2 regions of the Martelella sp. AMO21009 genome follow, and region 1 is predicted to be linked to the other one. Evidence: riboswitches for the same ligand, from Rfam matches in the RefSeq annotation. Region 1 holds a riboswitch; the other holds the start of a gene.
What was found. A riboswitch is a leader RNA that binds a small molecule or an ion and turns the genes downstream of it on or off. The one in region 1 is predicted to bind thiamine pyrophosphate.
Positions count from the first base shown of each region.

Region 2: another riboswitch for thiamine pyrophosphate. It lies ahead of thiB (thiamine ABC transporter substrate binding subunit); the one in region 1 lies ahead of V6766_RS22205 (TRAP transporter large permease).

Region 1 is NZ_JBAKFR010000034.1:32,542-40,484, reverse strand. It holds gene V6766_RS22220 (glycosyltransferase family 4 protein) at 146-1,288, shown strand; gene V6766_RS22215 (GumC family protein) at 1,832-3,946, shown strand; gene V6766_RS22210 (lytic murein transglycosylase) at 4,232-5,230, shown strand; TPP riboswitch at 5,318-5,420, shown strand; gene V6766_RS22205 (TRAP transporter large permease) at 5,586-7,382, shown strand; gene V6766_RS22200 (TRAP transporter substrate-binding protein) at 7,397-7,943, shown strand, end outside.
Region 2 is NZ_JBAKFR010000002.1:110,041-117,983, reverse strand. It holds gene V6766_RS02750 (RNA polymerase factor sigma-32) at 1-140, shown strand, start outside; gene V6766_RS02745 (M48 family metalloprotease) at 158-1,666, opposite strand; gene V6766_RS02740 (thiamine ABC transporter ATP-binding protein) at 1,770-2,417, opposite strand; gene thiP (thiamine/thiamine pyrophosphate ABC transporter permease) at 2,432-4,042, opposite strand; gene thiB (thiamine ABC transporter substrate binding subunit) at 4,703-5,713, opposite strand; TPP riboswitch at 5,750-5,848, opposite strand; gene V6766_RS02725 (FKBP-type peptidyl-prolyl cis-trans isomerase) at 6,077-6,514, shown strand; gene V6766_RS02720 (glucan biosynthesis protein) at 6,889-7,943, shown strand, end outside.

The DNA.
Region 1 (7,943 bases):
TTGCAATTTTTACGTGGTTACATTTTCAAGTTGTAGTGTGATCCAAGTTGTTGGGTCGCAATTCACGATTGTATTCTATTTTAATTGATTGATTAAGTTTGAACGGCCTGGTCAGCCATCGTTTCTTTCAGGGGTGCCACCATTCATGAGTGGGTATTTTTTTCAAGCGCTAGTGTCTGCTTTCCTCGTTTCGGCAACGGTCTGCGCGCTGATTTTGTCGACTCGAAAGTTCCATCTCAAATTTTCGGACCGTCGCAGGGACACTGCGGCCGTTCAAAGCGCACACCGGGTGCCGACGCCGAGAATCGGCGGGGTTGCCATTCTGGTCGCTCTCGTTTCGTTCGGCTTGCTTATACCCGATACTGGAAACCATAATCTCTGGTTGCTGCTCCCTTCGCTCATGCCGGTGTTTCTTGCCGGTCTGGCGGAAGATCTCGGGTTTAACGTATCGCCGCGCGATCGTCTGCTCGCCGCCGCGATATCGTCCCTGCTCGCAATCCTGCTGTTCAAGCTCTGGATACCGAGAACCGACATTCCGCTGATAGGCGCGGTCTTGATGTTTGCGCCGTTTGCGATAGCCATAACCATTTTCGGCGGGGCCGGTATCTGCAACGCTTTCAATCTGGTGGACGGCGTCAACGGACTTTCCGGTCTGATCGCGGTCGTGGTTGCGGCTTCTCTGGCGGCCATTGCCGCTCAGAACGGCCTGTTCGAGGTCAGCGCCTGGTGTGCCGTCGTCATGGGGGCGCTGCTTGGCTTTCTTGTCTTCAACTTTCCGCTGGGCAAGATCTTTTTGGGAGATGCCGGCGCTTACGGCATCGGTCACGTTCTCGCTTGGCTTGCGTTCCTGATACTGAACTTCGTTCCGGATCTGACCCCGTGGGCGCTGATGCTGATATTCTTCTGGCCGATCGCGGACACCATGCTCGCCATTTTCCGCCGCCGCATCGCCGGACGTCCCGCCGACCAACCGGACCGGCTGCATTTTCATCAATTGGTCATGCGCGCGCTTGAGATCAGTGTTCTTGGCCGGAATGCGCGGCATATCAGCAATCCGGTGACGACAGTTATCCTTGCGCCGATGTTCACCGCGCCCGCGATCGCCGGGGTTTTGTTCTGGGACAACCCGGCGATGGCCGCTCTCCTTCTGGTCTTTTTTGCCATCCTCTTCGTGGCGACCTACCAGTTTGGCGCCCGGATCACGGCCGCCCTTCGCCCTCAGTCCGGCCACAGGTTTAATTTCCACTTGGCGCACCACAAGAGGCTGTCCCACAAGAAGGATTTGTGACCGGGCGTCGCGGCGAGCCCGATATGGCCGGACGCAGGTCAAGGCTTGCTGATGGCACGAACGCGTGAAGACGAACAGTCGCTGGCAGCTTGCGCTTTCCGGCATTTTCAGAGACTATGAATTCTGGTTTTGACGGGAAACTATTTTGATCAAGCTTGGCCAACCCGCACCACCGCTTCTCAGCGGTCGCCGATTTTTCGGGCGTTGCGCGTGATGCGGGTTTTTCCTGATGTCTCTGGTTCGGGTCCGCTTTTGGCCTCCGAACCTGCCGGCAGGCTGTGCGAGGCAGGCCGAAAAAGGCCTTGCTGGCGAGCAAGCCTCCACGCCGTCATGACGCGCTCTTGTCTTCCACTCACGGGATTTTTCAATCAGGCTGACACGCACAGGAATGCTGCAGGTCGCGGCGTTCACGGTCGGGAGCTTGACTGGTCGGACCGCTTGGTCTATCGCCCGGTCGGCTTATACCGGGAAAGACTGCGTCTAAAGATGCAGGATCGGCCGAGGGCATGACCAGAACATTTTACACCTGAGTATTTGAGCAACATGCTAAATAGCAAAATCAATACTGAAAATGACGATATCGATCTCCAGAAGATATTTGCCATCTTCTGGAGGCGGAAGTTTCTGATTGCGGTGATATTCATCCTGTTCGTTCTGGCAGGCGGCTATTACGCCTTCAGGATGACGACGCCGATCTATCGGGCAACTTCAGTCACGATGGTGAGCAATCAGGCGGAGAACATCATCGATATACCGAGCGTCCTTGCGCAGCTCGGAACGGACGATGTCGCCCTGCAATCCGAGATCGAGGTGATCAGGTCGCGTATTCTGATCGGAAACGTTGTCGATAGTCTCGGTCTGATGGCGGACCCGGAATTCAACGCGGCTCTGAGAGAGCCGACGACGTTTTCAAGATTTGTCGCCTATATAAAGAGCTTGTTGCCAAAGCCTTCCGATTCCGACGCAGATGCCCCAGGGCCGGACAGGACGCGGGACCGGGTGGTGAGCGCCTTGCTGAACCAGTTCACGGCAACCGTCGTTCCCGACACCACCACCTTCAGGATAACCATGAGTTCGGAGGATCCTGAAAAGGCGGCGCTGATCGCCGACACGATCGCCGAGCAGTATGTGCAGCGCCAGATCGATGTCAAACGCGGCGCGACGGTCGATGCGATCGACTGGCTCAGCGAGCGCGTCGCCGAACTGAAGGTCGCGCTCGAAAAATCCGAAAATGCGGTAAAGCAGTTCAAGACCGATACGCCGCTGACCACGCCGGAAGTGTTGAGCGGGCTGGAGCGGCAATTGAAGTCGATCCGGGATCGCATCACCGAGACGCGCCAGAGGGTCGAGGCTTCCGACGCCTTGCTTGCGAAACTCGAGCAGGCTTCATCTTTTGAAGACAAAGCCGTTCTGCTGGGGGACCCGACGCTCATCGATCTCTCAGCCACCGCTCCTCGCAATAGGAGCGATGCCGCGCGTTTCGAAGCGAGACTGGAGACCCTGCTCGTCGACCGCCGCAGGGACGCGGCCGAGACCAAGAGTCAGCTTGCCTCTCTGGAGACCGCTGAGGCGGCACTTGAGAAGAAGATTCAGGCCGAAAGCGCTGCCTATCTCGAACTGGAGCAGTTGACGCGGGAAGCGGAAGCCAACCGGACACTTTACGAATATTTCCTGGCACGCCTGAAGGAGACATCCGCGCAGCAGGGGATACAGCAAGCGGACAGCGTCATTCTTTCCTATGCCGTCGTTCCGGAGAAGGCGAGCGAACCGTCCAAGAGCCGGATCGTCCTTCTTGCCGGTCTTGTGGGGCTTGTTTTCGGTGGCCTGCTCAGCCTGCTGATCGAGATGCGGAACAGAACCTTCAAGTCATCGCAGGAACTCGAGGAACTGGCCGGCTTGCCGGTCGTCGGCATGTTGCCTCTGGTGCCGGCGAAACACCGGAGCGATCTCTTCCACTACCTTCAGACGCATTCGACCTCACCGTTTGCCGAGGCGATACGCAATCTCAGAACGTCGGTTGTGCTTGCCAATCTCGACAAGCCGCCACAGGTGATCATGCTTTCGTCTTCCATTCCCGGCGAGGGTAAAACGACAAGCAGTATCGCTCTGGCGCTCAATTTCGTGAGCATGGGCAAGAAGGTTCTTCTGATCGAAGGCGATCTGCGGCGACTGACCTTCCAGCAGTATTTCGGCAATTCCAGAACCGACGCCGGTCTGATCTCCGTGCTTTCGGGCAAGCAGACTCTGGAGGAAACCGTTTTCCACAGCGAAGGGCTGGATCTCGATGTTCTTTTTGGCGAACGCTCGCCGAAAAATGCGGCCGATGTTCTTTCATCCAGGAAGATGGATGAGCTGCTTCGCGAGGCTCGTTCAAAGTACGACTTCATCATCGTCGACGCGCCGCCGGTGCTGATCGTGCCCGATGCGCGTGTTCTGAGCCAGTTCGTCGATGCCATCCTCTTCGTCGTCAAATGGGATTCGACCCACCATCACCAGGTCGAAGAAGCGATCCGTTCCTTCGAGGAAGGCAAGATCGAGGGGTTGGTCCTCAATCAGATCGATCCGAACGGATTCAAGCGCTATGGCTATAATTACGGCTATGGCTATGGCTATGCCGCCCACTATGGCGACAAGTATTACGATACGGACGACGACTAGCGCCTTGCCAGCCCCTGTTGCACAGCGGAGAAAACCTTTCGCCGCTGTGCTTTCGCATCTCCATAAAATAGACGCAAGCGCGTGCTCTTTCGGTCAGGAGGCCGATGCGCTAGGTTTGCGCACGAATGGAGCGGGGTTATCTGTATGTATCTGACGCGACGCGTGTTTTCTCTTGGGGTGATTGCCGCGACGCTTTCAGCGTGCACGAACAGCTCGGTTGGCAGTTTTTCTTCCGTCGCCGATCCGGCGATGCGGCCGGTGGCCAATTCTGAGTGGAACGCGTGGGTGGCTGGCTTCAAGCAGCGGGCGGCGGCGCGCGGGATTTCCAACGACACGTTGACGGCGGCCTTCGCCAATGCCGGATACACGCCGGGGGTCATTGAGCAGGACCGCAACCAGACGGAATTCAAGCGCACGCTGGAAGACTATCTGGCCATTGCCGGCTCCGATGAGCGGATCGCCAAGGGGCGCGCCAATTATGCCCGCTACCGCGATGTTCTGGAGCGGATCGAGGCGACCTATGGCGTCGACGCCAATGTGATTGTCGCCATCTGGGGCCTGGAAAGCATGTACGGCGAACGGCGCGGCAGCATTCCGGTTGTGTCGTCGCTTTCGACGCTGGCCGTCGAGGGGCGGCGCGGTGCTTTCTTCGAAAGCCAGTTGGTCGGGGCGATGCGGATCCTGCAGAACGGCGATATCACGCCCGAACGGATGACCGGAAGCTGGGCCGGCGCCATGGGGCACACCCAGTTCATCCCCACCTCCTATCTCGGCTATGCCGTCGATTTCAACGGTGACGGGCGGCGCGATATCTGGGAGGCCGACCCGACCGATGCGCTTGCCAGCACCGCGAACTATCTTGCCCGCTCGGGTTGGCGGAAAGGTCAGCCCTGGGGCGGCGAGGAGGGCTCGCTCGGCGCTGCCGTTGATGGCACCAGGATACAGCCGCAGGCGGGCGGTCCGGTCTTCGTCGTGGGGCACAATTTCAACGTCATCAAGCGCTACAACAATTCCACCAATTATGCGCTGGGCGTGGGATATCTCGCCGACCGGATCGCGGGCGCCGGCCCGCTCAGGGGCAGTTTTCCCGATGACAGTTACGGCTTCAGCGCCGACCAGCGCAAGGAGCTGCAGTCGCGGCTTTCGGCGGCGGGCTACGATGCCGGCACCATCGACGGCGTGTTCGGCGACCAGACCCGCGCCGCGATCACGGCCTATCAGCGGCAGAACGGGCTGAATGTCACGGGCGAACCGTCCATGGCTCTGCTGCAAAGGCTTCGGTAAAACCCGTTGGCAAGTTGTCTTGCGTTGCCGCCAGACGCCACGTTTCCGGCATGCCATTGACAGCGCCCTAAAAGCCGGACAAAACCTGACTATTCCGAGGGGTGCATCCTGCGATGCTGAGACGGCGGTGAGCCGGACCCTTGAACCTGATCCGGGTCATACCGGCGTAGGAACGGAAAATCTGGCCGCTCTGCCATAACCTTTCTCTTCTCCGCCGGTCTCCTTGATTGCAACATCCTGGGGATCGCATCATGAAGTCTTGCCGTCCAATGCCATGCGCGGGCCGCCGATGGTCCAGCCGTCCGAACGGCTGTTTTGAGACAGGCGTTGCCCGCGAACGGCATCGTCCATGCCCATGACGGCGGTCCGCAGCACCGCCGGACGGTTTGCGGAGGCACTGGAAGCCGCGCTCGGCCTGCTCGCCGCCGTCATCCTGATGGCGATGCTCGCTCTCGTCGTGGCGGGCGTCGTGTTGCGCTATGTCTTCCACACCGGCGTCGTCGGCATGGAGGATCTGGGCATCTGGCTGAATATCGCGCTGATCTCGGCCGGCCTGCCGCTTACCCTTTCGGGCCCGCTGTCGATGCGGCTCGATGGTCTTGCACGGCTGCTGCCCGATCGGGCATCTGGCCTGCTCGCTGTCGTTGCCGATGGCTTCAGCGTCGTCGCGGGGCTGATCCTGTGCCTCGGCGGCCGTGAGGCGATCGCCTTGCTTGGCGGAATGTCGCCAACGCTCGGGGTTCCGGAATGGGTGCGCCTCGCCTTTCCCGCAGCGGGCGGGCTGGGTCTGCTCGTGCTGCTCTGCCTGCGCCGCCTGGAGCGGTCGAACGGCGCACGGCTAATCTTCGGGTTCGCGCTCGGCGGGTTTCTTTACTGGGCTGTCGGCCGGTTCGCGATCGATATCACCCTGCCGGCCAGCCTGCCGCTCGCGCTGGCCGCCGCGCTCGGCCTCATTTCCGGCGCGCCGCTTGCCCATGTGTTTCTGGCGTCATCCTATGGCGCGATCGCCTTCGGGGCGTTGCAGACGGAGCAGGCGATCATCGCCAATACCGTTGCCGGCATGTCGAAATTCCTGCTGCTGGCGATCCCGTTCTTTCTGCTTGCCGGCGCGTTTCTGAAGCTCTCGGGAGCGGCCGGCAAACTCGTGGCGTTCGCGGCCTCGCTCGTCGGTCATTATCGTGGCGGCTTGGCGCAGACGACGCTGTTGACCGGGGTTCTCTTCTCAGGCGCGTCCGGTTCCTCGGTCGCCAATGCTGCCTTTGCCGCCTCGACCTTCCATCCAGAACTGGTGCGCCACGGCTATCCGCCCGCCCGCGCCGGCGCGCTTGTCGCGGCCTCCTCGGTTCTCGACAACGTCATCCCGCCCTCAATCGCCTTTCTCATTCTGGCGACGGCGACCAATCTTTCCGTCGGCGCGCTGCTTGTCGGCGGGCTGTTTGCCGGCCTTCTGATGGCGGCGTTTCTCGCCGTCGCCATAAGGCTCGCGATGGGGGCCGCGAGCGGCGCGCCGCCGGCTTCGGCCAAAATGCGCAGGCGGGCCGGGATCGCGGCCCTACCGGCCTTCGGCCTCGGTCTGATCGTGGTGTTCGGCATTCGCCTGGGCATTGTCACGACGACGGAGGCGGCGGGCCTTGCCGCCCTTTACACGCTGATCCTGGCGGCAACGTCCCGCCGCTCCGGTTCCAGCATTGTCGCCGCCTTCCGCCAGTCGGCGGCAGAGGCGGCGGCGATCGGTCTCCTGATCGGCGCGGCGGCCCCCGTCGCCTTCCTGCTCGCGATCGATGATATCGCCGGTCTGGTGCGCCACCTCGCCGGCCTGTTCGGGGGCAGCGCCGTTGCCGTTCTCCTGCTCGCCAATGGGATCCTGCTGATTGCGGGCCTGGTGATGGATATCGGGGCGGCGATCCTGCTGCTTGGCCCTGTGCTTCTGCCGGTTGCCGTTGCCGCCGGGATCGATTCGATCCGTTTCGGCGTCGTCCTCGTCGTCAATCTGATGATCGGCGGGCTCACGCCGCCGGTCGGCATGCTGGCCTTCGTGGTCGGCGGCGTCACCGGCCTTCCGCCGGAAAGCCTGTTCAGGGCGATGTGTCCTTTTCTTCTGGCGCTTCTCGCAGCCCTGTTCGTCCTCATCCTCTTTGCCGTTCCCGTATGAAAGGTTTGTCTGCCATGACTACGCTCAACCGTCGCCATCTCCTGAAAACAGGCGCCGCGGCCGCCGCAGTGCTTGCTGCGCCCGCCTATCTGCGAACCGCCAGCGCCGCCACGCGCGATGTCGTCATCGCCTCGCTCCTCGGCGAGGATAAGCCGGAAACCATGGTCTGGCGCTTCTTCGCCGATGCGGTCGAACAGCGGCTTCCGGGCCGGTTCCGCTTCCGGATCGTGACCAATGGCGCGCTCGGCGGCGAAAAGCAGGTGGCCGAGAATATTCGCCTCGGATCGGTGCAGGCGAGCCTCTCCACCATTTCGGCGCTTTCGGCCTGGACGCCGCAATTGCAGTTGCTCGACCTGCCTTTCCTGTTTCGCGATGCCGCGCATCTTCGCGACGTCGTCACCGGCCCGGTCGGCGACGACCTCTCGGCCCGGCTTGCGCAAGAGCAGTTCATCGTCGGCGGTTTTATTGATTACGGGGCCCGCAACCTGCTGGCCAAGGAGGCGATAACGCGGCCCGGAGAGATGGAAGGCAAGACCATCCGCGTCATCAACACCCCGCTCC
Region 2 (7,943 bases), on a different contig from region 1:
ACGACAGCGCCACGCTCGCCGAACTCGGCGCCGAGCTCGGCATTTCTAAGGAACGCGTGCGCCAGATCGAAAACCGGGCGCTCGAGAAGCTGAAGATGGCGATGACGTCGGAAAACACCGGGGAACTTGCGATCGCTTGACGGCGTTCACCCGCCCGCTACTGCGAAACGATCTTCACCGTTTCGCCGGCCGAGAGCGTTGCGCCCGGCGGCAGCGCGTTCAGCACCTGAAACAGCGCAAGCTTGCGGTTGGTCCCCATCATCTTCGCGGCGAGGCTGGCGACCGTGTCGCCCGGCTGAACGGTGACGATGCGAATTCTCAATGGCTTCAGATCGGCGGCCTCGGCGGGCGACAGCTTGCGGAACGAAGACCGCACGGAAAAGGCGGTATCCTCCAGCGCGCCGCTGCCGCGCGGCGCGGCGGTCAGCAGACGATAGATATCGCCGCCGTCGCGGATAACCGTGACATCGAACACCCAGTCGCCGGCAACCGCCTTCGCGGTCGCGGCCGGCATGCCGTTGACGGTGGTGGACTGGACCGAGCCATCGACCAGACCTGTCACCCAGCCGCTTCTGATATATTCCTCGAGATCGCGCCGGCCATTCGCCTTGACGCCATCGAAACGGATCGCGACATCGCCGGGACCGGTGGCGACCACCGCATTGGCCTTGTCCGTCATCACGAAACCGGGCGGCACCTGGAAGGCGATCTGCAGCTTGGGATGATAGAAATCGCGGTTGCGGATATAGCCCTGCTCCGGATTGCTGCCATAAAGCAGTCCGTTGATTCCGTTCAGGAAATAATCGCGTCCGACTTCCGAGGCGCCGACATTGTCGTAGAGCGCGGCCTGCTGGGCGGCGAGCTCGATACGGCGCGGCGTATTGGGATGGCTCGACAGGAAGTCGAGGCTTTCATTCTCCGCGCCAGCCGATTCATACTGCGCATAGGCCGCCATGGAGCGCAGGAACCGCGAGGCGGCATAGGGGTCGTAGCCGGCTTCCGCCAGCATGCGGATGCCGATCGCGTCGGCCTCCAGCTCCTGCTGGCGCGAGAAGGCGGCAAGGCGCATCTTGCCGCGCGCGGCGATCTGGTCGACTTCCGGATTGCCCGGCAGAACCTCGGAAATCACCTCATTGGAAATCGCTTCCGCTTCCTCGCGGCGTTGGCGCTCGATGCCGTGATTGGCGGTGACATGCGCCATCTCGTGCGATAGCACGGCGGCGATCTCGGAGGCATCAGTGGCAAGCGCCAGCAGTCCGCGGGTGACGTAGAGATAGCCGCCCGGCAGCGCGAACGCATTGATGCTGGGCGAATTCAGGATGGTGATCCGGTAGGTCTGGCGCGGATTTTCCGAAACGGCCGTCAACGCGCCGGCGACGCGCGCCACCAGTTTTTCCACCTGCGGATCGCGGTACTGGCCGCCATAAGTCTCGAGAATGCGCGGATGCTCGCGCGCGCCCATCGCCGCGTTCGGATCGTTGCGGGTCAGCGCGTCGACGGTCTGCTCGGCGCTTGCCGGTGTTTCCGGCAGGATGAAGAATGTGTCGTTGGTCTGGCACGAGGCAAGCCCCAGCGCCGCGATCAGTACGAACACGGATGGCCGCACTCCCGGCAGGAAGCGCCTGCGTCTGTCTTGCGTGAGGCCGCGGCCGACCTTATTCACCATGCCTGTCGCGTTCGGATGAACGCGTCCCTGATCACTGCGGTCCGGCGAAAGCCGCCCGGCGCCTGTTTTACTTTATCATATTTGTCGTTTCGTGCGCCAAGGGTCAATAGCGCGCGGAAAGTCGCCCGTTCTCGACAACCAGCCGGTGGTCGGCGATCGCCTCCACCTCGTCCGGCTCGTGCGAGACGATAACGACGGTATTGCCGGATTCGCGATGAAGTTCAAGCAGAAGCCTGCCCATCTCACCGCGCATTTCGGGATCGAGCGCCGCGAATGGCTCGTCGAGTAGCAGAACCGGCCGGTCGCGCACCAGTGCCCGCGCAAAGGCGGCGCGCTGGCGTTCGCCGCCCGATAATGTCGCGGGCTTGCGCCCGTCATAGCCTTCAAGCCCGACCCGTTTCAACGCGTCGCGCACTTCCTCCCGTCCGGCCTCGTCGAGCCTCAGCGCCGGGTCCAGGCCGAGGCCGACATTGGTGAAGATATCGAGATGGGCGAAAAGGTTGTTTTCCTGAAACACCACCGTCACCGGCCGCCTCGAAACATGAAGCCCGTTCATCCGCTCGCCGGCAATAAGGATTTCGCCGCTGTCGGGCTTTTCGAAACCGGCGATCAGGTTGAGCAGCGTCGTCTTGCCGGAGCCGGAGCGGCCGGTCACCGCGCTCACCTTCGCGCCCTCGATCTGGCCGTCGAAGCGGAAATCCTTGTCGCCGAGCCTCAGGGCAACATCGTCAAGCGTGATATCGACGGGCATGGTTGCTTTCCCTTTCATCGCGCGGCCTGCCGGCGGGTGCCGACGACCATCAGGATAAGGCAGATCGCGCCGAGGATCAGCGCGAGCCCGTTGGCATCCGCCGTGCGGTAACTGCCGAGCCGGCTGTAGAGCAGCCAGGGCAGCGTGGTGAGATCATCGCCGCCGAACAGCGCCACGGCGCCGAGATCGCCGAGCGACAGCGCCATGGCGAAGGACAGCGCGGTCAGAAGCGGACGTTTGAGCCCCGGCCAATCGACAATGCGCAGCCGAGAGAAACCGGAAAGACCGAGACTTGCCGCAAGCCGCGCGGTGCGCGCCCGGTGAACCGCGATTGCCGGCTGCAGCACCCGCAGCACGAAGGGCAACGCCATCAGCGCGTTGATGCCGGCAACCACCAGCGGCGCGGCCGCATCGGTCAGCCCGAAGGGGCGCAAGAGCAGGAACCAGCCGGTGCCCAGCACGATCGGCGGCACCAGCAGAACCAGCGATCCCATCGCCGCCATCGTTGCGCTGAAACCCTTCTCGACAGCGCTCGGACGTTTTGCCGCAGCCACCGCGCCGGTCGCGGCAATGAAGGCGAGCGCCACGAGAAGCGAGAGCAGCGCCGCGCCAAGCGCTATCGCAAGACTGGTCGCCGTCGCCCGCAGAAAAATCCGTTCGCCGAGCAGCTTGATGAGGTCGGCCTCGATGCCCTTGATGACGATCATGGCGAGCGGGAGCGCGAGGGCAACCGTGAACAGCGCGATGATGCCGGCGTCGGCCAGCGCCTTGAACCGGCCCGCGCCATCCGGGCGGGCAATGGCGGTGTCGGCGCTGGTGCCGGGATCGTCGGCCTTGGGCAGAAAGGCGAGCGCGATCAGCACCAGGCCGGTCAGCGCGATCTGCATGCCTGCAAGGGCGACGGCGCGGGCGGGATTGAAATCGAAGCGCAGCGCCTGATAGATCGCGACCTCGATCGTGGTCGCCGCCGGTCCACCGCCGAGAATGAGCACCAGCGTGAACGAGGTGGCGCACAGCATGAAGATCAGCCCGGCGACGCCGGCGATCAGCGGCGCGATCACCGGCCATTCGACAAAGCGGAACACCGCGCGGCCGGGCATGGCGAGCATCGCCGCCGATTTGAAATATTCCTGCGGCACCCGCTCCAGCCCCGCCAGAAACAGGCGGGCGGCGAGCGGCAGGTTGAAATAGACATGGGCCAGCAGAATGCCCTGCAGGCCGTAGATCTGGAGCGGCCGGCCGAGGCCCGCCAGCGTCAGCAGATCGTTGAATATCCCCTGCCGGCCCCAGATGCCGATCAGTCCCAGCGCGCCGATCAGCACCGGCAGGCCGAGCGGCACCGCCATCAGCCGCACGATCCAGAGCCGGCCCGGAAAATGCGGCCGCCGCGCCAACGCCAGCGCGACCGGAATGGCCAGCGCCACCGAAATCAGCGTCGACAGCGTGGCCTGCCACAGCGTGAAACGCAGGATGCGCCAGACATAGGGCTCGTCGAACACCGCGATAGAAGCCTGCAGCCGTCCGAAGCCGGAGAGCGCGACAATGGCGATGGCGATAAAGCCGATCACGCCGGCGAGGGCTGCGATGCCGTAGCCATAGCTGCGGCGGCGTTCGGAGGAGGACATCAGCACGGGGCGGCCCTCTCGCTCAGGCGCAGGCGGGCGGGTGGGCCCGGCGGCGTCTGGATGGGAAAGCGGCGAGCCGCCGTGGAGCCAGCCCACGGCCTCGGCTATAAAGGAGTGGGTCTGTTGCATGCAGGTGCGGCGTCTTGCTCCCAATATTCTCTCCCGCTGGCGGGAGAGATGCCCCGAAAGGGGCAGTGAGGGTGGCGGGGCATTTCAAATTGTGAGAGCGGTCGCGGTGATAGGCTCCCCCCTCACTGTCGCTGTCGCGACATCTCTCCCCTCCGGGGCGAGAAGGTTTGGGGGCTATGCGGCATGGTTCGCCGCAGTATGCTGGAGGTGAGGCAATGTCACGCACCCACCGCTCAGCCAGCCCACCACCTCGCCTATAAAGGAGCGGGTCTGTTGCTTCGGGGCGCGGCACCTTGCTCCCAATACTCTCTCCCGCTGGCGGGAGAGATGCCCCGAAAGGGGCAGTGAGGGTGGCGCGGCATCTCAAAACGTGAGGGCGTTCGCGGTGATAGACTGCCCCCTCACTGTCGCTGTCGCGACATCTCTCCCCTCCGGGGCGAGAAGATTGGGGGGCTCTGCGGCGCGGTTCGCCGCACTGCGCCAGAGGCGAGGTAGCCTCGCGCCCTCGCCTCACCGCCGGACCTATCGCTCTCACCGCGCGCTCATGGCGTTCAGCCATTCGTCGATCCATTTCTGGCGGTTTTCAGCGACGACGTCGGGGGCAAATTGCAGGGTCTTTTGCGGCTTCACGGCGTTTTCGAAGGCGGCGGGCAGCGGCTCGCTGGTCGCGGCCGCCGGCATCATCCAGTTATGGGTCGGGATCGCGTCCTGGAAGCCGGGGGTCAGGATGAATTCGAGGAAGGACCTTGCAAGGTCGGGATCATCGGCCATCGTCGTCATGCCGGCGACCTCGATCTGGATGTAAAGCCCGTCCTTGAAATCGATCGCCCTGTAGCGGTCGCTCCCCTCCTCGATCTCGTGATAGGCCGGCGATGTGGTGTAGGACAGCACCATAGGCGCCTCGCCGCTGGTGAACAGCCCGTAGGCCTCCGACCAGCCCGGCGCGACCGTCAGGATACGGTCGGAGAGTTTTTCCCATTGGGCGGCGGCGTCATCGCCATAGACCGATTTCATCCACAGCAGCATGCCGAGGCCCGGCGTGGAGGTGCGCGGATCCTCGATCACCAGTTTCTGGTCGGCGGGGCCGTTCACCAGTTCGTCGAGCGTTGTCGGCGGGTTGTCGATGCTTTCGGTGTCGTAGACGATGTCGAACCAGCCGTAATCGAAGGGCACGAAGATATCATCGGAAAAGCCGCCAGGAATATCGGCCGCCTCGGTCGAGACGCCGGATTTGGCGAAGAAGCTGGTTTCCTTCGCCTCGTGGATGAGGTTGTTGTCGAGGCCGAGAACGATATCGGCCGGGCTCGACTGGCCTTCGAGCTTCAGCCGGTTGAGGAGCGCAACGCCGTCCTCGACGCTGACGAATTTCAGCGTGCAGTCGCAGGTCTTCTCGAAGGCGTCCTTCACCACCGGCCCCGGGCCCCATTCGGCATCGAAACTTTCATAGGTATAGACGGTGAGGACCTTGTTCTCCTGAGCGCCCGCCGGCAGCGCCGGAAGGGCCGCAAGCGCGAGAATGGCGATGGTCGTGCGATAGGTCATGACGCCTCCTTGTGTTCGGTAACTGAGGGGAAAACGGCGTCCTGCGCGTCTAATCCCTCCGCCGGTGCTAGCCGGATCAGGTTCTTCGGGTTGGCTCAAAGCCTCTCAGCGAAAATCGCACCCCGTTAGAGCTGACCAAACACCTATCGCGGCGGTCCCGGCATTTCAAGTGGCGCGCGATTTGAAAAAACGGCCCGGAAGCATTAGGTAAAGGGCTTGTCCGGCGCGCCGGACGAAAAGTCGGTCGTCATGCGAAATAAAGTGTGTCGGCTCATCCTTCAGGGGCGAAAGCACTCTGGAAAACCGAAAACGGCGCGGCCGATCTCGGCCAGCGTGCAGTGTTTCAAGGAAGGAGCACACGAGATGACAGAAGCAAAAGCGGGCGATACCGTTCGTATTCACTACACCGGAACCCTTAATGACGGTTCGACCTTCGACAGTTCCGATGGCCGCGAGCCGCTGGAATTCACCGTCGGCGCCGGCCAGATCATTCCCGGCCTCGACCGCGAGATCGCCGGCATGAATGTTGGCGACAGCCGCGACGTGAAGGTCGATTCCAGCGAAGCCTATGGCCCCCATGACCCGCAGAAGGTGCAGGTCGTGCCGCGCTCCGCCATGCCGCAGGAAGTGGAAGTTGCCCCCGGCATGCAGCTTCAGGCGCGCACGCCAGATGGCCAGACCGTGCCGCTGATCGTGACCAAGGTCGAGGAACAGGAAGTCACCGTTGACGCCAATCATCCGCTCGCGGGCCAGGATTTGAATTTTGCGGTGGAACTGGTCGAGATCGTGAAGGCCGCCTGATCAGGGCCTGCCGCACGGGTTTTCCGACTATGTGAAAATATTGCGGCGCGAAGGTGGCACATTGCCATGATTTTGCCATTCTTTGGCTGAATGGCTTTGCTAATAATGGGCTGGTACGCAAAAGTGTGTGTCAGCCCTTTTTGGTGAGCCATCCTCATGCCGGATTCCCGGAACGTCTATTTTATCGATCGAAAATATTCTTCTTCAGCGATGGAACCGAAACGGGCCTGCCTCGTTTGTGACTCGTCCGCGCCCGTCTGGCGCCGGGCATTCGCGCAACCGCGCCTGCGCGCTTCCGGCGGGCGAAGGGAATGAGTATGCTGCTCTGCACCATTTCATTTTATCTATCCATTTAAAGCCAACGGGATTTACGCATGAAGAGACGAACCTTTCTGGCCCAGACCGCGGTCGGCGCGCTCGCTCTTTCGGGGGTGGGCGGCAAGGCCTTCGCGCAGCAGGCGGTCGAGCCGGGAAAGATGCCGGAAGCCAACGCAACGGTCGAGGCGTCAGCGCCGCCTCCTGACGCGTTCAATTTCGACACGCTTACCGAACAGATGAAGGCCAAGGCCGGGGAGGCTTACGAGGAGCCCTCTCAGGAGGTCCCCGAACCGTTCCGGGACCTTCAATATGATGATTACCGCGCGATCCGCTACGATCCCAACAAGGCGATCTGGCGCGACCAGTCCGATTTTCAGCTTCAGGCCTTCGCGCTCGGCTGGCTGTTCAAGACGCCGGTTGATATCTACGAGGTCGCCGACGGCGTTGCGCAGAAGCTCGAATTCACCGGCGATGACTTCATCTACCGCGCGCCGCTGGACGTCGAGCAGTTCCACGGCGTCAAGCTGCCAGGGGTCGCGGGCTTCCGGATCAACTATCCGCTGAACCGGTCGGAGGTCTCCGACGAGCTGATCTCGTTCCTGGGTTCGTCCTATTTCCGCGCGCTCGGCCAGAACAATCTCTATGGCCTTTCGGCGCGCGGCCTTGCGATCAACACCGCGACCAGCCAGGGCGAGGAGTTTCCGCGCTTTTCCGCCTTCTACATCATGCGGCCGGGCACGGAGAAGGACAAGATCACCGTTTTTGCGGCGCTTGATGGTCCGAGCGTGACCGGCGCCTACCGTTTCGTGATCACGCCGGGCAAGAATACGCGCATGGATGTCACCGCGCGACTCTTTTTCCGGAACGATATCGAGCGTCTCGGCGTTGCCCCTATGACTTCCATGTTCCTGTTCGGTCCCGCCAACCATCATGCCTTTGATGATTATCGGGAGCGGGTCCACGACAGCGAGGGTCTCAAGATCGTGCGTGCCGACGGCACCGAGCTTTGGCGCAATCTGCAGAATGCCAAGACGCTCGCCAATTCGTTCTTCGGCGAAACCAATCCGCGGGCGTTCGGCCTCTACCAGCGCCATCGCGCGTTCGAGGATTA